4 regions of the Arthrobacter sp. P4_F10 genome follow, and region 2 is predicted to be linked to each of the others. Evidence: predicted binding sites of a transcription regulator. Region 2 holds the regulator's gene; each other region holds the start of a gene.
The links. The regulator HrcA, encoded in region 2, represses chaperone genes, less so after heat shock. The targets are predictions, from matches to a motif close to TTNGCACTCGNNNNNNNCGAGTGCNAA.
Positions count from the first base shown of each region.

Region 1: a site for HrcA is predicted at 2,904-2,930, ahead of AC1DR1_RS06495 (FmdB family zinc ribbon protein). Genes of this name have one in related genera too.
Region 3: a site for HrcA is predicted at 1,706-1,732, ahead of groES (co-chaperone GroES). Genes of this name have one in related genera too.
Region 4: a site for HrcA is predicted at 2,804-2,830, ahead of groL (chaperonin GroEL). Genes of this name have one in related genera too.

Region 1 is NZ_JBFUJJ010000004.1:81,484-87,077, reverse strand. It holds gene AC1DR1_RS06505 (AAA family ATPase) at 1-1,410, shown strand, start outside; gene AC1DR1_RS06500 (RcpC/CpaB family pilus assembly protein) at 1,500-2,396, opposite strand; gene AC1DR1_RS06495 (FmdB family zinc ribbon protein) at 2,568-2,816, opposite strand; gene AC1DR1_RS06490 (5-formyltetrahydrofolate cyclo-ligase) at 2,972-3,595, opposite strand; gene galU (UTP--glucose-1-phosphate uridylyltransferase GalU) at 3,701-4,618, shown strand; gene AC1DR1_RS06480 (GNAT family N-acetyltransferase) at 4,624-5,244, shown strand; gene AC1DR1_RS06475 (hypothetical protein) at 5,384-5,594, shown strand, end outside.
Region 2 is NZ_JBFUJJ010000025.1:20,960-26,553, reverse strand. It holds gene hemW (radical SAM family heme chaperone HemW) at 1-697, shown strand, start outside; gene AC1DR1_RS18420 (DUF4870 domain-containing protein) at 822-1,241, opposite strand; gene AC1DR1_RS18415 (DUF3097 domain-containing protein) at 1,386-2,237, opposite strand; gene hrcA (heat-inducible transcriptional repressor HrcA) at 2,568-3,581, shown strand; gene dnaJ (molecular chaperone DnaJ) at 3,660-4,790, shown strand; gene AC1DR1_RS18400 (16S rRNA (uracil(1498)-N(3))-methyltransferase) at 4,793-5,566, shown strand.
Region 3 is NZ_JBFUJJ010000004.1:105,207-110,800, reverse strand. It holds gene AC1DR1_RS06585 (THUMP-like domain-containing protein) at 1-1,003, opposite strand, end outside; gene AC1DR1_RS06580 (hypothetical protein) at 1,070-1,504, shown strand; gene groES (co-chaperone GroES) at 1,892-2,188, shown strand; gene groL (chaperonin GroEL) at 2,270-3,880, shown strand; gene AC1DR1_RS06565 (acyltransferase family protein) at 4,192-5,594, shown strand, end outside.
Region 4 is NZ_JBFUJJ010000011.1:5,734-11,327, forward strand. It holds gene AC1DR1_RS13140 (DUF3263 domain-containing protein) at 1-309, shown strand, start outside; gene AC1DR1_RS13145 (LytR C-terminal domain-containing protein) at 404-1,027, shown strand; gene AC1DR1_RS13150 (cold-shock protein) at 1,186-1,389, shown strand; gene AC1DR1_RS13155 (ABC transporter substrate-binding protein) at 1,449-2,717, shown strand; gene groL (chaperonin GroEL) at 3,013-4,650, shown strand; gene AC1DR1_RS13165 (RNase H family protein) at 4,797-5,594, shown strand, end outside.

The sequences.
Region 1 (5,594 bases), on a different contig from region 2:
GACGGCACGGGGCTGCCCAGCGCTGACCACGACGGCGTTGAATCGGTTGTTGCCGAGGTGAACCGTGCGGTGGAGCTCGTCTTCGAGCACGCCCGGCTCCGGCCGCGGACCTCGCTGGCCGTGGTGACCGGCAGCCTTCGCCACGCCGCCCGAATCGGCGAGGCCATCAGGGCGCAGCTGCCCAACTACCCTATGCTCGGCAGCTTCTTCACGGCGGGGGACGAGTCCTTCCGCGTGGTGGATCTGGAACGGGCCCAGGGCCTGGTCCGCGACCACGTCATTTTTTCCCCGGGCTATGGCCGCACCCCGCATGGGCGCACCCTCCACAGCCTCGGGCCGCTCTCCGCCGACGGCGGCCGGGCCAAATTCGCGCTGGCGATGACGCGAGCCCGCCGGTCCCTGCACGTGCTCAGTTGCTTCCGCCCCGAAGACCTCGATGTCAGCCGCCTCAGCCACGGCGCCGTGGACTTCTATGAACTGCTGGACCGTGAGATCGCGGGCAATACAGATCTTGGCAGCCCCGCGTCCCGGGCCGCGGCCAGCGAGCAGGCGCTCGGCGCCGATCCGCTCGTGGCCGACCTGGGCGACCGGCTCCGGGCACGTGGGGCACGGGTATGGCACCAGTACGACGGCGTCCTGAACATGGTGGCGGCCGCCGATCCGATGACCACGATCGGCCAGGACGATGCTGATATTCCCCGTCCGGTAGCAATCGAGTCAGATGGCACCGGCCACTACCGGCGGATGAGCGTCCGGGAACGCAGCAGGCTCCGGCCGCAGCTCCTGGAGCGGCTTGGCTGGCGCTACATGCCACTATGGACCATAGAGGTCTTCACAGATCCCTCGGCCTGTGCCGATCGGATTGGCGGCTACCTCGGGTTGGAGAAACCTGCCGTGTCCGGCCGGCTCCGGACATCGCACGGGTTCTTCGATGACGACATCGACCACCTGGCGATTGACCAGGCGCGGGCCGCTGAGTACCACGTGGCGGACGAACCCGCGGGGCAGGTATTTCGAGGCCGCGGAACTGCGGGCCAGGACTACCGCCGGCAGGAACCAGCAACAGGAATGACAGGCAATTCAGGCAGTAAGGAGGCCGGCGGCATGAGTGCGGACGGCGACATCCGAGACAACACCGGCGCCAAGAGGGACGACGCGACCAGCGCCACTGAGCCCAAGACCGCTGAGCCCAAGACCGCTGAGCCGAAGTCCGGCGAGTTGACCGGTGACGGGCCGGACCAGGAAACGGCGAAGGAGCCGTCCCGCCGTTCGGAGGCGCCGGCCACGGTCCCCGAAGGCGTGCTGCCGAACAAGGCGGCGGAAGATGACCCCCGGCGCTGGGGTGACCAGCCTGACAATTACGATCACGACGCATGGCTCCAGGAGCAGAAGCCACCGCACTGGGGCTGACGTTGTGTGGCCGGCACCGCGGAGCCTGCGGTGCCGGCATCACCCGGCGGACGGGCTGCCCGGGGCCCAGCGCGGCGCGCTGCCCAGGCCTAGCCCGGCGCGGCCGCCACAAGGACGAAGAACAGCTTGCCTTGGGTAGAGGCGCCCGCCAGTCTGCGTGCCTGGTCGGCCGCCGCTGCCACGACTATCAGCCCGTCCGTCTCCGCGGTGGCGGGCCACGGCGAAGCATTGCCGCCCTGCACTGACGTCCAGAGCACCGGAACGGCTTCGGCCAGGATTTGGCTTTCGCCGGGTTGGTCAAAGCCGTTGCCGCCGGTGAGCACCACGTTGACGAGCTGCCCGGGGGAGACCAGCTGGATGGAGGCCGGATCCGCCATCCTGAGCGGCACGGCCGCAGAGCCGGGCGGGCTTCCCGCGAGCAGGCCCGGGCCAAGGATCTGGGCATCGGTGAGGAGTTGGCCCTGGCGCAGCGGTGCGGCCAGTTGTTTTCCCTCGAACGCGGTCTCGCTGCCGGGGTTGCCGGCAGGCACGAGGCCCGGCGGGACACTGATGCTGCTGACATCGCCGGGTTCCAGGGTCTTTCCGGCGGGAAGATCCGCCGCTGCGGCGAAAGCAACCACCGTGGCAGTGGGCGCGGGAGCTAGCTGCTGAACCGTGAGGCCGGCCGGGATGCAGAACAGGAGGGCCGCGATAAGTCGCCGGTTCCCGTTCATCCAGCCGCGCAGGCGGCGCCGTGACGGACGGCGGCCGGGAGGCCGTTGCCGGCGGGTCTTCGCCGGGCCCCGGCTCCGGAACGGGCGGCCCGCCGCGGACAACGTGGCGGCGGGAAGGTTGGCGGCGCGGATCCCGGCGCGTGCCCAGCGGCCGGAGCCTTCGACGGGCGTGGGGAGGGACGGCAGGGACGACGCCGTGGAGGGTGCCCCGGACGAAGGGGTGGATGACGTCCAGGGCCAAGGCGGGGAAACCGCGCTGAGTGAAAGGGCCATGCCGTCACGCTACGGACCCGGGAGCATCGACGGGAGCCGCAGAACCGCCTATGTGGACAATGGCCACCGGCCCAAGGATTACGCTGACTCAGCCAGCAGAGGCCCACCTGACGGGCCGGCGCCGAACAGGCCGGCGTCTGACGGGCCCGCCCTAAGCAGGCGGGTGTCCTGCTAGAGCGCGGGGGCGGGTGCGGGGGTGGCCGCAGGAGCTGCAGGAGCCGGGGAAACCGTGCTGCCCTTGGCGTCGCGGGAATCGGTCCGGTAGAAGCCGGAGCCCTTGAACACTACGCCGACGCTGTTGAACTTCTTGCGCAGCGTGCCCTGGCACTCGGGGCAGGACGTCAGGGAGTTGTCGCTGAACGACTGCACGATCTCGAAGGCATGGCTGCAGTCCTTGCAGGCGTATGCATACGTGGGCACTGGAAATCCTCACTCTGGGGCAAACGAGCAGGTCCCGTGCTGCCGAGCCGGAATCACTGCCGATATGCCTATCGACCGGTTCCGCCCTTAGCAGTCGCAGGGCCTGAGTGCCAATTCTATCACCTTGGCAGGAACCCACATCAGCCGGGGCGGCATCAGCCGAGCCGGATGATCCCGCCCGGGGTCAGCGCCACGTCGACCTTCCGGTCGAACGACTCGGCGGGAATGCTGCCCGCGGGCAGCACCTCCGTGTCATAGACGACGGCCGCAGTCGGCAACGCGACAGCGTCGGACGCTGCGCCGGACGCGGGGGACATGGCGGCCAGGGCGGCAAGGAACTTGTCGTAGTAGCCGCCGCCTTGTCCGATGCGGTTGCCCGAGAAATCCACGGCGGTGGCCGGGAGGATGACTGCCGTGGCGTCGCGCATTACGGCGGTGCTGTGGCGTTCTCCGACAGGCTCCTGGATGGGGGCGTATCGGCTGCGTACAAACCCGGACTGCGGAGTCCAATACACCCAGCTGAGCGAGATATCGGGTTCGCACACCGGAAGCAGCACCCGGTGCCCGGCAACGGTCAGGGCCGTCAACAGCGGCAGCGTGGGCGGTTCGGCGCCCACACCGAGGTACACCGCGAAGATGCCTTGGCGGCCGCGGGCCTGCCCGGAGGCCCACTCGAGCCCGTGGCGGGCGATGCCCGCCGCGGCAGCATCCTGTGCGGCCGGCGGGAGTGCGGAACGCTTCGCCCTGTGGCTGGAGCGTATTTCCTCTTTAGACGCCAAGCTGGCCTGTCCTCTGCCTCTTCCGGCCGCCAGGTGTCGGGAGGGCCTGCCGGGCGGTTCGAATAAAAATTACGCAATGATTGGTCCCTCCGTTAGATTAGTCGAGTGAATACACTGAACGCTTCCGTCCGTAAGGCCGTCATCCCCGCCGCGGGCCTTGGTACCAGGTTTCTTCCGGCCACTAAGGCCATGCCCAAGGAAATGCTGCCTGTAGTTGACAAGCCGGCCATCCAGTACGTCGTTGAGGAGGCCGTGAATGTTGGCCTGAACGACATCCTGATGATCACGGGCCGCAACAAGCGGGCGTTGGAGGACCACTTCGACCGCGTCCCGGCGCTGGAGTCCACCCTCAAGGCGAAGGGTGACACGGCGAAGCTCGAGTCCATCCAGGCCGCCAGCAACCTAGGGGACATTCACTATGTCCGCCAGGGCGATCCCATGGGCCTTGGCCACGCCGTCCTCCGGGCCAAGCAGCACGTCGGGCAGGAGCCGTTCGCCGTCCTCCTGGGCGATGACCTCATCGATGCCCGCGATGAGCTGCTCAGCACCATGATCGAAGTCCAGGCCAAGACCGGCGGGTCGGTGATCGCCCTGATCGAGGTGGATCCGTCCCAGATCAGTGCCTACGGCTGCGCCGACGTTGAGGCAATCGTTGGTGAGGACTACGTCCGCGTCAATCAGCTCGTGGAGAAGCCCGACGTCGAGGACGCCCCGTCCAACCTCGCCGTGATTGGCCGCTACGTGTTGCACCCGGCCGTCTTTGAAGTGCTTGAGCGCACCGCGCCCGGCCGTGGCGGAGAAATCCAGCTCACGGACGCGCTGCAGGAGCTCTCGGCCGGCACCGGCGAGGGCTACGGCGTGTACGGCGTCGTCTTCCGCGGCCGCCGCTACGACACCGGCGACAAGCTCAGCTACCTCAAGGCCTGCGTACAGCTCGCCTGCGACAGTGAGGACCTCGGCCCGGGTCTGCGCGAATGGCTGCCCGGCTTCGCGTCCAGCCTGGCCCCCAGCCTCGCAAAGTAACTCCCGTGGGGGGCAGCTTCACCTGGCCGGTGACCCTGGAGAGTGGCGAGATCGTGTTGCGCCCGATCCGGTACCGGGACCGCAAGGAGTGGACAGCACTCCGGTCCCGTAACTGCGAGTGGCTGGCCCCCTGGGAGGCGTCAAACCCGGTCCCCGGCGGCGGCCTGCCGGACTACCGGCAGATGGTGCGTTCGCTCAAGGCCCAGGCCGCGCAGGCCACTGCCCTGCCCTTCGTGATCGCGGAATGGACGCCCGGCCACCAGGCACCGGTGATCGTGGGGCAGTTGACTGTGTCCTCGATCGTGTGGGGATCGGCCATGATGGCGACGCTTGGCTATTGGGTCGACAAGGAACGGGCCGGGCGGGGAATCGCCCCGACCGCCGTGGCCATGGCAACGGACTATTGCTTTGGCACCCTTGGGCTGCACCGCATGGAGATCAACATCAGGCCGGAGAACGCGCCGAGCCTGCGGGTGGTGGAGAAACTTGGGTTTCGCGACGAGGGATTCCGGCCCAGGTTCCTGCACATCAACGGCGAATGGGCGGACCACCGGACCTTCGCGCTCACGGCTGAGGAAGTGCCGGAAGGCCTCCTCGCACGGTGGCTGAGGACGCGCCAGGCCTGAACCTGTGACGCCGCCTGACCATCCACGGTGCCCCGGCGCCGGCCACTGGCCGGCGCGCGCGACACACCCCTGACAATGCGGGGCAGCACCCCATATACCTCATACGGTTTTGAGTGTGGACTTCCCTCTTAGCAGCTCTGTGATCCTTGTCATTGCTGTTGCGCTCTGGATCGTGTGGGTGGCGCCTTACGTTCTCCGGAACGGGCGCCACCAGCTGCAGCCTGCAGGCGAATTCCTGGCGGACGTCATGGACATGGAACCAGCAGATCCACATGCGGGGAAGGTTATGAAAATGACAGCGCAGCAGGAGAAACCCATGACCAGCACCCAGCGCGCAGTACCGGCCGGCG
Region 2 (5,594 bases):
GTGGGCGCGGGACGCGGGGCTCGCGGTCAGCCTCGACCTCATTTATGGGACGCCGGGGGAGTCGCTGGATGACTGGCGCTTCTCACTGGAGACTGCACTGTCCTACGCCCCCGACCACATCAGCGCCTATGCCCTGATTGTGGAGGACGGCACCAAACTTGCGGCGCAGATCCGCCGCGGCGAAGTGCCGGAAATCGACGACGACGACCACGCGGCCAAGTACGAACTCGCCGACGAGCTGATTTCCGCGGCCGGGCTCGCCTGGTACGAGGTCAGCAACTGGTCCCGCACCCCCGAACAGGCCTGCCGGCACAACCTCGCCTACTGGCGGGGGGACGACTGGTGGGGCATCGGACCCGGGGCGCACTCCCACGTCGGAGGCGTGCGGTGGTGGAACGTCAAGCACCCCACCGCCTACGCCAACCGCCTCGGCGCCGGGGTCTCGCCCGCCGCCGGACGCGAAACGCTGGACCCCGAAACCCGCAACGTGGAACGCGTCATGCTCGAGGCCCGGCTGAACTCCGGACTCGACATCCCCAGCCTCGGCGGCCTCGGGGACACGGGCAGGCACGCCGTCGCGGGGCTGATTGCCGACGGCCTCGTGGACCCGGCGGCCGCTTTCAAGGGCCGGCTCATCCTTACGCTCAAGGGCCGGCTGCTGGCCGACGCCGTGGTCCGCAGGATCCTGCCGGACTGAACGGCCGCACCTAACCGTGCGGCCCGACTAAGCTGCCGCACACAACGATGAAGCCGCACAAGAAGAGCCGGCCGCTACCCCTGGTGGGAAGCGGCCGGCTCTTCTTGCTTGGGTCCGGGCTGGGCTATTTGATCCAGCGCAGGTTGAACTCGTACCGGTGCGGCTGGCCACGGTTGACGTGGATGCCTGCCGCCACCGAGAAGCACGTCACGGCGATCCAGATCACGGTGGCGAGCACGGCGAAGAGGTTGCCCACCACGGGAATGAACACCAGCAGATTGGCGAGCACCGCGGCGATGGTCGGCGGCAACGTGAAATTGAGGGCTTCCTTGGATTCCTGCGCCGTGAACGGGCCGCGGTCCTTGAAGATGAGGTAGATCAGCAGCGACGGAACGCAGCCTAGGATGCCGCCGAAGTGGGCCAGCGTGGCCCATTGCCGGTCCTCGCTGGCCGTCAGCGGCAGCGCATTTGCCGGAACGCCATGGTACGGGGGCTGACCTTGGCCGGCCTGGTTGCCCGTGTGTTCGCGTGCGTTATCTGCCACGGTATAGCCCTTCGGATTGCGGTGATGCGTTGCTGCCTGGGTTGTGCCTGGAATAGCCGGAACCGCGCTGGGTGCGCGGCCGCCGTTCCAAGAATACTTGCTCGGGCGCGGAAATGGAGATCAGGGAGTGTCCGCCGCGGCGGACTAGGGCACGGTGAGGAAGTCAATGACCTCTTCCACGCGGCCCAGCAGGGACGCCTCCAGATCCGCATAGCTGCGGACAGCCCCCAGAAGTTTCTGCCAGCCGAGGCCGATGTCCTCCTTCGTGGAGTGTGGCCACCCGAATGCCATGAGGATGCCGGTCTTCCAGTCGACGCCGCGCGGGATCACGGGCCACTGCTCAATACCCAGGACCGCGGGCCGGATGGCCTGCCACACGTCGACGTAGGGGTGGCCCACAATCAGGACGTTGCCGGCGGCGCCCGGTGACGCCATGACGGCGTCGGCGATCCGTGACTCCTTGGAGTCGGCCACCAAGTGGTCAACGAGCACGCCGAGGCGGCGGCCCGGGCCCGGCCCGAACTCCGCCACGGCGGCCGCGAGGTCGTCAATGCCGTGCAGCGGTTCGACGACGATGCCCTCCACACGGAGGTCATCGCCCCAGACCTTCTCCACCAGTTCGGCGTCGTGCTTTCCTTCCACCCAGATGCGGCTGGCCTTGGCCACCTGTGCGCGGTGCCCCGCCACCCGCACCGAACCCGACGCCGTGCGGCCGGCACCGGCGGCCGGCGCCGCCTTCTTCGGGGCCGGCGGCATCAGCCGGATCGGCTGGCCGTCCAACAGGAAGCCAAAGCCGAGGCGGAAGGAACGGGACTTGCCCCGCCGGTCCTCCAACGCCACCACGTGCATGCCGCCGGATTTTTCCACCCGGGTCACGGCACCCACCCAGCCGGACTGGACCTCCTCGAGGACCATCCCGCGTTCCACCGGGACTTCCGGCAACTGGGTCTTGGCGGGGGCGGACAGGTCCTGGGGTCCCCAGTTCTGGTACGACATCTCTACACGCTTACTTTGCACTCGGAATGTACGGCGGTCGGTGGAACTCTCCGGGGCCGGAACCGGACCGCGACGGCGCGGCAACGGCAGCGGCTGCCACGGTCTCGGCACCGACGTGACGGGAATCGCGATCGCGAGGGCCACGCCTGGAGCGAATCCAATGCTAACAACGCGGCGACTCATATTAGACTGGTTAGCACTTAGGCATGTCGAGTGCTAACCCTTGTCCCGAAGAGGGCCGTCTCAGTATTACTTCTGGGTACTGCTTCTGGGCGCGAACCGGACAACGCGGGCGGCACCGACTGCGGGACAGTCGATTGGAGGTGGAGCGTGAGCGAACCGCGCAAACTCGAAGTGCTGCGCGCCATCGTGGAGGACTACGTCCATTCGCGTGAGCCCGTTGGTTCCAAAGCGCTCGTTGAGCGGCACCATCTTGGCGTGTCCAGCGCCACGATCCGAAATGACATGGCGGCGCTGGAGGACGAAGGCCTGATCACGGCACCGCACACTAGCGCAGGCCGGATCCCCACCGACAAGGGCTACCGGCTTTTCGTTGACCAGATTTCAGCGGTGAAGCCATTGTCTTCGGCCGAGCGCCGGGCCATCCAGGCGTTGCTGGAAGGATCCGAGGACCTCGACGACATCCTCGACCGGACCGTGAGGCTCCTCTCCCACCTGACCAACCAGGTCGCCGTCGTGCAGTATCCGCTGCTCAGCCGAGCCAAGGTGCGGCACATAGAATTCGTGCTGCTGGCCCCCCGGAAGGTGCTGATTGTCCTCATAGCGGACACCGGCAAAGTGGAGCAGCGCGTCATCGACGTCGGGCAGGACCTTCCCGACGACGCCCTGGCGGAGCTGCGTACACGGTTCCTGGCGAGCCTCTCCGGAACGCCGTTGAGCCTGCTGCCCCAGCTTCTGCCCACGGTCGTCGCCAGTGGCGCGCCGGCGAGCCGCGGAGCGGCCCAGGCCCTGGCCCGCGGCCTTGAAGCCCTGGCCACGAGCAGTCGCGAAGAGCGGATGGTCATGGCCGGTACCGCGAATCTGGCACGCTCCAATGTGGACTTCCCGCTCAGCATCGGCCCCGTGCTGGAGGCGCTCGAGGAGCAGGTGGTCATGCTCCGCCTGCTCAGCGAAATGGCCGAAGACCCGCGCGGCGTAACCGTCAGCATCGGCCGGGAGAATCCGTACGTCGGTCTTGCCGAGGCCTCGGTCGTGGCCACTGCCTACGGGCCGGACGCCACGGCCAAGGTCGGCGTCCTTGGACCCACCCGGATGGACTATCCCACCACCATGGCCGCCGTCCGCGCGGTGGCCCGTTACCTTTCGAGGATCCTGGGGCCCTGACGGGCCCGGGACCGAACGCGACTTCTTGCCCCACAGGCAGTGCCCCACCGGCAGTATGAAAAGGAAGAGATACACACTTTGAGCAGCCACTATGACGTTCTTGGAGTCTCCCGCGACGCAACGGGGGAGGAGATCAAGAAGGCCTACCGGAAACTGGCCCGGACCTTGCACCCGGACGTGAACCCAGGAGAAGACGCCTCGGACCGGTTCAAGGCCGTCACCCACGCCTATGAGGTCCTCTCCGATCCGCAGAAACGCCGGGTGTATGACACCACCGGCAACGAGAACGGCACCGACAACGGCTTCGGTGGCGGCAGCTACTCAGGCCAGGGCTTCGCCTTCCAAGACATCTTCGAGACCTTCTTCGGGGCGGGCGGCGGCCAGGGCGGCCCGGCGTCCCGTGTCCGCCGCGGCCAGGATGCGCTGATCAGCGTCCGGATTGACCTGCGCGACGCGGTGTTCGGCGTGAACAAGAAGCTTGAGGTCGACACGGCTGTCGTCTGCCCCACCTGCGAAGGCTCCTGCTGCCGCGAGGGCACCCACCCGGTGCGCTGCGACATCTGTGGCGGCAGTGGCCAGGTCCAGCGCGCTGTGCGCTCCATCCTGGGCCAGGTCATGACCTCGGCGCCCTGCGGGTCCTGTGAGGGCTTCGGCACCGTCATCAAGGACCCCTGCAACGAATGCAGCGGCCAGGGCCGGATCCGCAGCCGCCGCTCGCTGACCGTCAAGGTACCGGCCGGCGTCGGCACCGGCACCCGCATCCAGCTGTCCGGCCAGGGCGAGGCAGGGCCCGCCGGCGGTCCGGCGGGGGACCTGTACGTGGAGATCCGGGTCAACAACGACGCCACGTACGTCCGCGACGGCGACGACCTGCACGCGAGCCTCAACATCCCCATGACGGCCGCCGCACTCGGCACCGAAATTAGCCTCGACACCTTCGACGGGCAGCAGGAGATCGACGTCAGGGCCGGCACCCAGTCGGGCGAGATCATCACACTGCGCGGCCTTGGTGTCACCCACCTGCGAGGCCACGGGCGCGGTGACCTGAAAGTGCACCTGCAGGTCGAAACACCGGGCAAGCTCGACGCCGCCCAGGAAGACCTGCTCCGCCAGCTGGCCAAGCTGCGCGGCGAGCACTTCACGGCCGGAAAGCTCGCGGCCAGCGGCGGCGTCTTCGCTAAACTCCGGGACAGGCTCGGTAACCTGTAGCGGTGAGTAACCCGGTCTTCTTCACCGCCCCCGGCACCTTGGACCAGCAGGTCCCCGGCTCCGCCTTCGTCCTGGAGGGCCCTGAGGCCCGCCACGCCGTCACCGTCAAGCGGATCGCCGTCGGCGAGGCCGTCGACATCGCCGACGGCGCGGGCAAGCGGCTGACCGGCACGGTGACCGCCGCCCTGCCCGGCGAGCTGACCGTCGAGTGCCTCGAGGTTGCCAACGAGCCGCGGCCCGGGACCCGGCTGGTCCTGGTCCAGGCCCTCGCCAAAGGCGACCGTGACGAACTTGCGGCCGAAACGGCCACCGAGCTGGGCATCGACGCCGTCATTCCCTGGCAGGCGGAGCGGTCCATTGTGCGGTGGAAGGCTGAACGGGCCGCGAAGGCGCACGCCAAATGGCAGTCGGTGGTGACAGCAGCAGCCAAGCAGGCGCGCAGGGCCTGGATACCGGAGGTCCGGGCGGCAGTGGACGGCGCCGGTCTGCAGGCGGCCGTGGCGGCCGCAGATCTCGCGGTCATCCTGCACGAAGATGCCGTCCGACCGCTGCGGCACGTACTCGAATCATGGCTGGCAACCGCGCAGCCCGGCGACAGCGGGTCCCGTGAAGTGCTGCTGATCGTGGGCCCTGAAGGCGGCATCAGCCCGCGGGAGGTGACCCGGTTGTGCGACGCGGGGGCGGTCACGGCCCTGTTGGGCCACCATGTGCTGCGCTCGTCCACCGCGGGGCCCGCCGCCACCGTACTGGCCAGCGACATCCTCGGCCGCTGGTAACCGGCGGCCGGCGTCGTCGCTTCTTGAC
Region 3 (5,594 bases), on a different contig from region 2:
CGAGGACCTTGTAGGCCTTGGCGAACGGGGTGTCCCGCAGGTCCGGGGCACAGATGTAGGCGATGTGCTCGTCCACGAGGTGCCCGCCCAGCTGGAGGGCGACGTCGGCCACCAGCCCGGCGCGGATCACCGCTCCATCGGGCTCGTACAGATAGCCCTCCACGGGTCCCACGGGCGCCACCGGGCCGCCGTCGAAGTCCTCGCCGCTGGTGAGTTCGGCCGCACCCTGCGGGCCGAGCAGGAGGGCTGCGCGCCGCACGCCGGGACGCCGCACCGCGTTGAACCACAGGGCCACCTCGGTCACGTCCCCGCCGACGGAGACCCACTGGGCCTCGCAATCCGCGGGCACGGAATCGTGCGGCATGCCCGGCCCCATCTTCACTCCGACGGCGCGGCCGGAGCCGGCCAGCGACGCCACGAAGGACAGGGGAGGGGAGAAATCCTCCGGATCCCAGATCCGTTTGGTGCCCGACGTGGACGTGGTGCGCCGGGCCGGGTCCAGCCAGACGCCGTCGACCCCCTCGAGCGACACCAAGGTGGCATCCGCATGGACCACGGTGGCATTGCGGAACGGGATCAGGTTCATCGTGGCGCAGGCGGCCGTGGCCTCGTCCATTTCCACTGCGGTGACCATCAGGTCCAGGGACGCCAGGGCCATCGCATCCGCTCCGAGCCCGCAGCCGAGATCCGCGACGTGGCCGATCCCGGCCTCCGCGAACCGCTGCGCGTGCCGCGCCGCCACCGTGAGCCGGGTGGCCTGCTCCAGGCCGGCTTTGGTAAAGATCATCTGCCGCGCGAACTCCCCGAACTTGGCCTCGGCCTTGGTCCGCAGCCGGGACTGCGTGAGGACCGCCGAGACCATTTCGGGGGAGTGGCCGGCCTTGCGCAACGCCGCGGTGAGGCGGAAGGCCTCGTCCTCACGGTACGGGCCCAGCGACGCCAGCAGCTCCCAGCCCTCGGGCGTGAGGATCGGGGCAATATGTTCCTGCGGTGCGTCAGTCATGCCATCCAGCGTAGTTGAGCTCCGCGGGCACGCTGTGACCGGACCGCGGGGGCTAGGCTTGACGGCATGGAAGACAGCGGGACAGGCGACAGCATCGCAGAGGACACAGCCGGGCAAGACACAGCCGGGAACGACTACTCCGGGCAGGGGCGCCGGCGCCCGCAGGGTCTCGCAAGCTACGCCCGGCCGGCGCTGATCGCCGGCGCCGTGATCGCCGTCGTGTGCATTGCCCTTTTGGTGATCATTTTCTTCCTCGACTCCTTCAACGCCACCGTGTATTCCGTCGGTGGCAAGAACGTCCAGGACGCCACGGACGAGGCCCGGGCCATCCGCGACACCTACGCCGCTGCCCGGCTCGGCGGCATCATCTTCCTCATCGCAGGCATCCTGCTGGCCGCCGCCGGCGCCGTGCTGATGTACCGACACCGCAACGACGAGGGCCAGGACGTGGACGAAGACGACGGCGAGGACGTGGACTTCGAAGACCTCGCAGGCCAGTAGGCGCGGGCCCGCAAGGCCCGATCGTCCATGGGACATGCCCAGCACCCGGCATCAGGAGTGGGCATGTCCTCCCGGGCAGCCCGCACCCGTGGGGCATGTCCAGCGCTCAGCCCGGGCAGAGAGCATGATCCCCAAGTGCCCACCGGACGCCGCGAAAATTGGGCATGTCCCGCCGTGGAAATGTTCACCCGGAACGAATTTCTGGCACTCGCCTTGACCGAGTGCTAACCATTTACATAGAGTCGTCATTAGCACTCTCCCTAGGAGGGTGCTAACACATGAAGCGCGTTCCGCCAGGCACGCTGCCGGCACCGCGACGACGGTCTGCGCGCCTGGGCATCACCGCTTCATAGTCCACGAATTTGCTGACGAAAAGGAGAGGTCCGAGTGTCGGTCTCTATTAAGCCTCTTGAGGATCGTATTGTTGTCCGCCCGCTCGAAGCCGAGCAGACCACGGCTTCCGGCCTGGTTATCCCGGACTCCGCACAGGAGAAGCCGCAGGAAGGCGAAGTTGTTGCAGTAGGCCCCGGCCGCTTTGATGACAACGGCAACCGCGTTCCCATTGACGTTGCCGTTGGCGACGTCGTCATCTACTCCAAGTACGGTGGAACCGAAGTCAAGACCGGCGGCACCGAGTACCTCGTGCTCTCCGCCCGCGACGTTCTGGCGATCGTCGTAAAGTAACTCTCTTGGACCCCCGCGCAGCCGATCCTTTCGCATTGAATGGATCAGTTGCGCGGGGTTCTGTCTTGAAAGGACAAAACCATGGCAAAGCAGCTTGCGTTTAACGACGCTGCCCGCCGGTCGCTTGAAGCCGGCATCGATAAGCTCGCCAACACCGTCAAGGTCACGCTGGGCCCGCGCGGCCGCAACGTCGTACTGGACAAAAAGTGGGGCGCCCCCACGATCACCAACGATGGCGTGACCATCGCCCGTGAAATCGAGCTGGATGACCCCTACGAGAACCTTGGCGCGCAGCTTGCCAAGGAGGTCGCCACCAAGACCAACGATGTTGCCGGTGACGGCACCACCACCGCCACCGTCCTGGCCCAGGCCCTGGTCAAGGAAGGCCTGCGCAACGTAGCGGCAGGCGCCGCACCGGGCGAGATCAAGCGCGGCATCGAGGTTTCGGTCGAGGCCGTCGCCGCCCGGCTGCTGGAGAACGCGCGCCCGGTTGAGGGCACGCAGGTTGCCAACGTTGCCGCAATCTCCGCCCAGAGCGACGAGGTCGGCGAGCTGCTGGCCGAGGCGTTCGGCAAGGTCGGCAAGGATGGTGTGATCACCATCGAGGAATCCTCCACCACGCAGACCGAGCTGGTCCTCACCGAGGGCATGCAGTTCGACAAGGGCTACCTGTCCCCGTACTTCGTCACCGACGCGGAACGCCAGGAGGCCGTCCTCGAGGACGCCCTGATCCTGATCAACCAGGGCAAGATCTCCTCGGTGCAGGACTTCCTGCCCCTGCTGGAAAAGGCGCTGCAGAGCTCCAAGCCGCTCTTCATCATTGCCGAAGACGTCGAGGGCGAGGCCCTGTCCACGCTCATCGTCAACCGCATCCGCGGGACGCTGAACGTCGTCGCCGTCAAGGCGCCGGGCTTCGGTGACCGCCGCAAGGCCATGCTCCAGGACATCGCGACCCTCACCGGTGCGCAGGTTGTCTCCCCGGAGCTGGGCCTGAGCCTGGACACCGTTGGCCTCGAGGTGCTGGGCACCGCACGCCGCATCACGATCACCAAGGACAACACCACAATCGTCGACGGCGCCGGTTCGGCCGAGGACGTCGCCGCCCGTGTTGCCCAGCTGCGCGCCGAGCTGACCCGCACCGATTCGGACTGGGACAAGGAAAAGCTGCAGGAACGCCTGGCCAAGCTGGCCGGCGGCATCGGTGTCATCAAGGTCGGCGCTGCCACCGAGGTTGAGCTGAAGGAAAAGAAGCACCGCATCGAGGACGCCGTGTCCTCGACCCGCGCTGCCCTCGAAGAAGGCATCGTGGCCGGCGGCGGTTCCGCCCTCATCCACGCGCTGAAGGCGCTCGACGAGGACGCTGCCGTCCAGGCCCTCGAAGGTGACGCGGCTGCGGCCGTCGGCATCGTCCGCCGCGCCCTGGTCCAGCCGCTGCGCTGGATCGCCCAGAACGCCGGCTTCGACGGCTATGTCGTGGCTGCCAAGGTGGCCGAATCCGCCGTAAACCAGGGCTTCAACGCCAAGTCCGGCGAATACGAAGACCTGATCGCCGCCGGCGTCATCGACCCCGTGAAGGTGACGCGTGCGGCTCTGCGCAACGCGGCCTCCATCGCGGCGCTGGTCCTCACCACGGAAACCCTCGTGGTGGAGAAGCCGGCTGACGAAGACGAGCACGCAGGCCACAGGCACTAGGTTCTGCCCGCAAAGGGGACGGCCCGGCATCTTGCCGGGCCGTCCTTTTTTTCTGCCCTTTTCTCCCGCCGCCCTACCGCCGCCGGACGCACGTCTGCTGCATACCCGCCGCGGTTCTGCCGGGATTCTGGCGGCAAATTGCCCGGATTCCGGCGCCTTGACCAGGCAGGCGCCGCACCGGCGCCGAGAATTCACTGGAAACTCACACCCTGGCGTGCCTCAATGGAGATCGGTGGTGCTGCGACGATTGGCCATCAAAATTACGTTTTGGTAACATGGACGCTTTGGTTATCTGGTTGAGGGGTTGTTCTATGACACAGCAAAGAACCTCGCCCCTGCCTGCCCGCAATAGTGCCGCGCACAGGGCCAGCCCCGCCGCACCCAAGGCCGGCCGAAAATCCACATTCAGGCCAGAAATCCAAGGACTCCGGTCCCTGGCCGTGCTGATGGTCATGAGCTACCACATCTGGCTGGGCCGGGTCTCCGGCGGCGTGGACGTGTTCTTGCTGATCTCGGCCTTCCTCATGACGCTGCAGTTCGTCGGCCGCTACGAGCAGGGCCGGCCCATGGCTTTGCTCAAGCATTGGCTGCACCTTTTCCGGCGCCTGATTCCGGCTGCCGTCACCGTCATTGTGGCCGTACTCGCCGCAAGTATTCTGTTCCTGCCCCGGACCCGCTGGCTGGAAGTCATCAACCAGGGCTGGGCCTCCCTGTTCTACGCCGAGAACTGGCTCCTGCAATCCGAAGCCACGAACTACTACGCCTCGGACCACAGCCAGGCCAGCCCCTTCCAGCACTTCTGGTCCCTCTCGATCCAGGGGCAGGTCTTTATCCTGTGGCCGCTCATCTTCGCGGGAGCGGCAATCCTCGCCAAGCACTTCAGGCTCCGCTACCGCGTGCTGCTGTGCTACATATTCGCCCTGATCTTCGTTGTTTCGCTCGTCTACTCAATCGTTTTCACCCAGACGTCCCAGACGGTGGCGTACTTCGATACCTGGGCACGGCTGTGGGAGTTCGCGCTCGGCACCCTGGTGGCCCTGGCCCTTCCCGGCCTGCGGCTTCCCCGGGGCTGGCGCCTGGCCCTTGGCTGGCTGGGCATTGTGGCCATGCTCAGCTGCGGCCTCCTGCTCAATGTCCAGGCGTCCTTCCCCGGGTTCGTGGCCCTCTGGCCCACCCTGGCGGCGGCCTGCGTCATCGCCGCCGGGCAGTCCGGCAGCAAGCTGGGCGTCGACCGGATCCTCAGTTCGAAGCCATTGGTCCGGCTGGGCGACATCTCGTACGCCCTGTACCTGTGGCACTGGCCGGTCCTGGTCATCTCCCTCGCCGCGACGCACCGGGACCGTGCGGGGCCGATCACCGGCGCCGTCATCGTCACCGTGTCGCTGGTGCTCGCCTTTCTCACCACCCGCTTTGTGGAGAAACCCTGGCGGGAATGGAAGTGGCCGGAGGTGCGGCGGCGCCGCGCATTCATTGCCATCGCCGCGGCTGTGGTCACTGCCGTCGTGCCGCTGGCCGGCTGGCAGCTTCAGCTCAACATCGCCACGGCAGCCGCGGCGAGCCAGGCCTGGGCCAATAATCCGGGTGCCCGGTCGTTGGACCCCGCCTACGTCGACGGGGCTGACAAGTCTGCCCCGCTCCTTCCCACCCTCGCCACGGCAGCGGAGGAATGGCCCGAGTACGCGGGCGGCTGTAAAGCGGACGAGAAGGAACTCAC
Region 4 (5,594 bases), on a different contig from region 2:
GGGGATTTTGCCGGATTCTCCGCTGCCGGCACGAGCCTGGACGAGGTGTCCGCGGAGTCTCCGCTGAGCGCCCGCGACCAACAGATGCTGGCCCTGGAGCGGCAGTGGTGGAAGTACGCAGGGGCAAAGGAGCAGGCCATCCGCGAGCTGTTCGATCTCTCCGCCACGCATTACTACCAGATCCTCAATGCCCTGATTGATACCGAGGATGCGCTGGCCCACGATCCCATGCTGGTCAAGAGATTGCGTAGACTACGTACATCACGCCAACGTGCCCGCACTGCCCGTCGTCTGGGAACAGATTCGTAAAGTCGCGTCACGCGCAGCCGGATGCGCACGTCCTGTTGCGCCCGCTTCCGGCCTCGGGCACCCCGTCTGAAATCAGCAAGGACGTCGTTTTACCATGACCAAATACGCTCGGGATGAATTTGATCGGGTCCCGGAGACCTCTGCCCGGCAGGGTGTCCACCGGGCCGTCGCCGAATCGCGCAGCCGGAGCCTGACCCCCATCTTGGCGGCCGGCTTCGTAGCGCTGGCCATCGGCTTGGTGGCGTTCCTGATCCTGCCGAAGCTCGGATTCTCCGCTGGCCAGGCCGCGGCCGTCGGTGACAACGCAACCGCCAGCGCGTCCGCAACGAGCCCCGCGAGCCCCAGCCCCGCGCCGACGAGCCCGGCGCCGGCCAGCACGGAACCTGCCGCCACAGCCCCCGCGGCAGCACCCACAGCGACGCCCAGCGCCACTGCCGCCGGTGTGGACAAGACGGCGCCGGTGACGGTCTACAACGGGACCACCACCGCTGGCCTCGCCAACCGGGTCGGCGGCACCATCAGCTCCGACGGCTGGATCCTGGGCCAGACGGGCAACTGGGGCGGCGTCCCGCAGCAGACGTCGGTGATCTTCTACAGCGGCGTGGAACAGAAGGGCAACGCGGAGGCACTCGGAACGCTCCTGGGCATCGACACCCTCGTGGACTCCGCCGAGTTCAACTTGCCCCTTGTGGTTGTGCTCGGCCCCGGCTTCCAGTAACTATTCCGGTTACGCCTCAATAACTATTCGGGGGAGGACCTGCCCGCCGTCGGCGTTCCTGAGGGACGCTGTGGGTACAGTATCTGCGGATTTCTCTTCGCAGTCCGCGGTGCACATCGAGGTGGGCCGCACGCAAGCTAGCTGAAAGTGTGGACACCATGGCACTGGGAACCGTCAAATGGTTCAACGCCGAAAAAGGCTACGGCTTCATCACCGTGGACGGTTCCGAGAACGACGTCTTCGTGCACTGGTCCGCGATCGTCGGGGAAGGCTACCGCGCCCTGGACGAGGGCCAGCGGGTGGAGCTGGAAGTCGGCGAGGGCGAAAAGGGCCCGCAGGCTGAAAGCGTCCGGCCCGCCTAGTGGCACTGGTTGCCGTCAAGAACGCCCCGCGGAACGCGGCAGGGCGTCCGGAAGGAGCTTTGCCGCTGGGCCGCGCCCTGGCGGCGGGCACACTCGCGGCCGTGGCCCTGACGGGCTGCCTGGGTCCTGCAGGCAGCGCCCGCGTGGCCAGCGCAGACGCGAGCGGTGACGGCACCCTGCGCATCGGCCTGATCCTGGACAACACGGGGCGGCAGAACTTCCTCAACGCCCCACAGCTCGCGGCGGCCAAACTCGCCGTCAAGGAGATCAACGCCGCCGGCGGCCACAAAGGCAAACCGGTGGAGCTGCTGCCGGAAACCATCAGCACTGACACCGCCGCCCAGGCGAAAGCGCTGGTTGCCGCCAAGGCCGACGTCGTTATCGGTCCGACCGATTCCAGCCGTGCCCCGGCCGCGATCGACGTGCTGGCCAACGCCAAGGTGGCTGTCATCTCACCGGCCAACTCTGCCAGCGCGCTCAGCAACTACAAGAGCGGCGGCTACTATTTCCGCACCTCGGCGGCCGACGTCGCCCAGGCCTCTGTCCTCGCCAAGCTGGCCAAGGACGGCGGCGCCAAGACCCTGGCTGTGGTGCACGAGGACGGCGCCTACGGCAAGGATGTCGCCGCCGCCGTCGCGGGTGCGGCGAAACAGTCCGGACTGGAAGTCGTGGCGGACGCGGAGTTCACCGCCGGCCAGGCGCAGCAGGCCGCCGCCACCGCGAAGGCCGCAAATCCCGACGCCGTCGTCCTGGTCTCGCGCGACGGCGCGCAGGGTGCCATCGCCGAACTGAACAATGCCGGCCTCGCCGGCAAGAAACTTGTCCTCAGCGACGCGGCAGTCAGCCGGTATGGCTCCGGCCTGGGCGCGCGGGCACTCGACGGCGCGCGCGGGGTCCTGCCCGGCGTGTTCCCCTCGGCCGCCTTCCAGAAGGACCTTGTTGCCGTTGACCCCGGACTGAAGGACATGGTGTTTGCCGCCGAGACGTACGACGCGGTCATCCTCGCCGCCGTCGCTGCCGCGGCGGCGGAAGACGACGCCGGAACCTCCATCGCGGCGTCCCTCGTGGCTGTCTCCGGCGGAGCTGCGGCAGCAGGCGGTAATGCCGCGGGTGGCGGCCAGCCCGCCAGCGAGCCGTGCACGAGCTACAAGGGCTGCGTCGACGTCCTCCGGGCAGGCAAGCGCCCGGACTATGACGGCCAGTCCGGACGGATCAACTTTGATTCCCACGGCGACATCACCGAAGCGAACCACAGGGTCTACACCTACGGCGAGGACAACCTGCCCACAATGAGTGGCATGGAGACCGCCAGCAGCAGTGGCGGCTGATCGCTCCTAGCGTATTGTGCCCGCGTGGCGGGCGGTTCGGGCCGGGCACTGCTTGCACTCTCCCCGGGGGAGTGCTAATTATTGATTTAGCACTCCAGCGCACTGACTGCTAACACGACGCCCGGTCCGCCCGGCCGCGAAGTGGGGCAGCCGGTCCAGGAGCTAAAGGAACACCTTGCTGGGGTGAGATCCCGGACCCAGCGGCATACAGAGGCCGCGGGGTAGGGATCGTCCGTCGCGGGCACCACAGCGAAGGTTCATTCTTAACGACTGTCCCGAAAGGACTACTGCCGTTATGGCCAAGATCATTGCATTTGATGAAGAGGCACGCCGCGGTCTTGAGCGGGGCCTGAACATCCTCGCCGACGCCGTCAAGGTCACCCTCGGCCCGCGGGGACGCAACGTCGTCCTCGAAAAGAAGTGGGGCGCCCCCACGATCACCAACGATGGTGTTTCCATCGCCAAGGAGATCGAGCTGGACGATCCTTACGAGAAGATCGGCGCCGAGCTGGTCAAGGAAGTTGCCAAGAAGACGGATGACGTCGCAGGCGACGGCACCACCACGGCAACTGTGCTCGCACAGGCCCTGGTCAAGGAAGGCCTGCGCAACGTCGCGGCCGGCGCTGACCCGCTGTCCCTCAAGCGCGGCATCGAGAAGGCTGTTGACGCCGTCACCGTCGAGCTCCTGGCCTCCGCCAAGGAAATCGAGACCAAGGAAGAGATCGCCGCCACCGCGTCCATCTCCGCCGGCGACAACGAGATCGGCGCCCTGATCGCCGAAGCCCTCGACAAGGTCGGCAAGGAAGGCGTCATCACGGTCGAGGAGTCGAACACGTTCGGCCTCGAGCTGGAGCTGACCGAAGGCATGCGCTTCGACAAGGGCTACATCTCGGCTTACTTCGTCACCGACGCCGAGCGCCAGGAAACGGTCCTTGAGGATCCGTACATCCTGATCGTCAACTCCAAGATCTCCAACGTCAAGGAACTGGTTGCTGTCCTGGAAAAGGTCATGCAGTCTTCCAAGCCGCTGCTGATCATTGCCGAAGACATCGAGGGCGAGGCCCTGGCCACCCTGATCGTCAACAAGATCCGCGGCACCTTCAAGTCCGTTGCCGTCAAGGCCCCGGGCTTCGGCGACCGCCGCAAGGCGCAGCTGGCCGACATCGCCATCCTCACCGGTGGCCAGGTCATCTCCGAGGAAGTCGGCCTCAAGCTTGAGACCGCCGGACTCGAACTCCTTGGCAAGGCCCGCAAGGTTGTTGTCACCAAGGACGAGACCACCATCGTCGAAGGTGCAGGCGACGCCGACCAGATCGCCGGCCGCGTGTCCCAGATCCGCGCCGAGATCGAGAACTCGGATTCCGACTACGACCGCGAGAAGCTGCAGGAGCGCCTGGCCAAGCTGGCCGGCGGCGTTGCAGTCATCAAGGCCGGCGCCGCAACCGAGGTCGAGCTCAAGGAACGCAAGCACCGCATTGAGGACGCCGTCCGCAACGCCAAGGCTGCTGTCGAAGAGGGCATCGTCGCCGGCGGTGGCGTTGCCCTGATCCAGGCTGGCGCCAAGGCATTCGCGAACCTGCAGCTCTCCGGTGACGAGGCAACGGGCGCGAACATCGTCCGCGTTGCCATCGACGCCCCGCTGAAGCAGATCGCCTTCAACGCCGGCCTCGAGCCCGGCGTCGTAGTGGACAAGGTCCGCGGCCTGCCCGCAGGCCACGGCCTCAACGCAGCCACCGGCGAGTACGTCGACCTGCTGGCCGCCGGCATCAACGACCCGGTCAAGGTAACCCGCTCTGCCCTGCAGAACGCGGCTTCCATTGCCGGCCTGTTCCTCACCACCGAGGCCGTTGTAGCTGACAAGCCCGAGAAGGCTGGCGCCCAGATGGGCGGCGGCGACGACATGGGCGGCATGGGCGGCATGGGCGGTTTCTAACCACCCGCGCCAGCCTCCACCGGCTGTTCGACGACGGCGGTCCCACCTTCGGGTGGGGCCGCCGTTGCCGGTTTAACGCAGCCTCCGGCCAGCACCCTCCCGCAGCCGTTGCGCTGGGTGTCGGCAGTCTCTGGCAGGATAGGTCAGTGACGATTACAGCAGCGGCCGACGGTTCGGCCTTAGGAAATCCCGGCCCGGCCGGATGGGCCTGGTACGTGAATGACGACTGCTGGCGGGCCGGTGGCTGGCCCCACGGCACGAACAACCAGGGCGAATTGATGGCGGTGCTGGACCTGTTCCGGGCGACGGCACACGTACCCGGGGAAGACCTGCTGATCCTCTGCGACAGCCAGTACGTCATCAACGCCGTGACCAAGTGGATGCCGGGCTGGAAACGCAAGGGCTGGCGCAAGGCCGACGGCAAGCCGGTGCTGAACGTGGACCTCCTCAAGGAAATCGACCAGGCGCTCGTGGGCCGCAAGTACACCTTCGAATGGGTGCGGGGCCATGCCGGGCACGAGCTCAACGAAGCGGCAGACGTCCGCGCCCGGGCAGCGGCCACGGCGTACCAGCAGGACGTGGCCGTCCGGCAGGGCCCCGGGTTCGGGACGCCGGAGGGCGGGACGCCGTCGGCAGGCCAGGCGGACTCCATGATGCCGCAGGCCGCCCCGCGGACGGCCCCAGCACAACCCGCCCCATCGCAGGCCGCAACCCGGGCACCGGCAGCCCCGGCGCCTTCCGGCCAGCAGGAACTCTTTGGCGCACCGGGGGCCTACGACGAACCGGACCTCTTCAGCGAACTCGAAGAAGAACCGGCGGCCCTGGCGGAGACCAGCCCCGAAGCCGTCGTCGAATCCCTTGAGCGGGAACTGCTCCGCCCGGAAACCCGGGCGGACGTGGGGCGCACAGGCGTCCTGCTCCATCCGGACTTCACCGAAATCGGC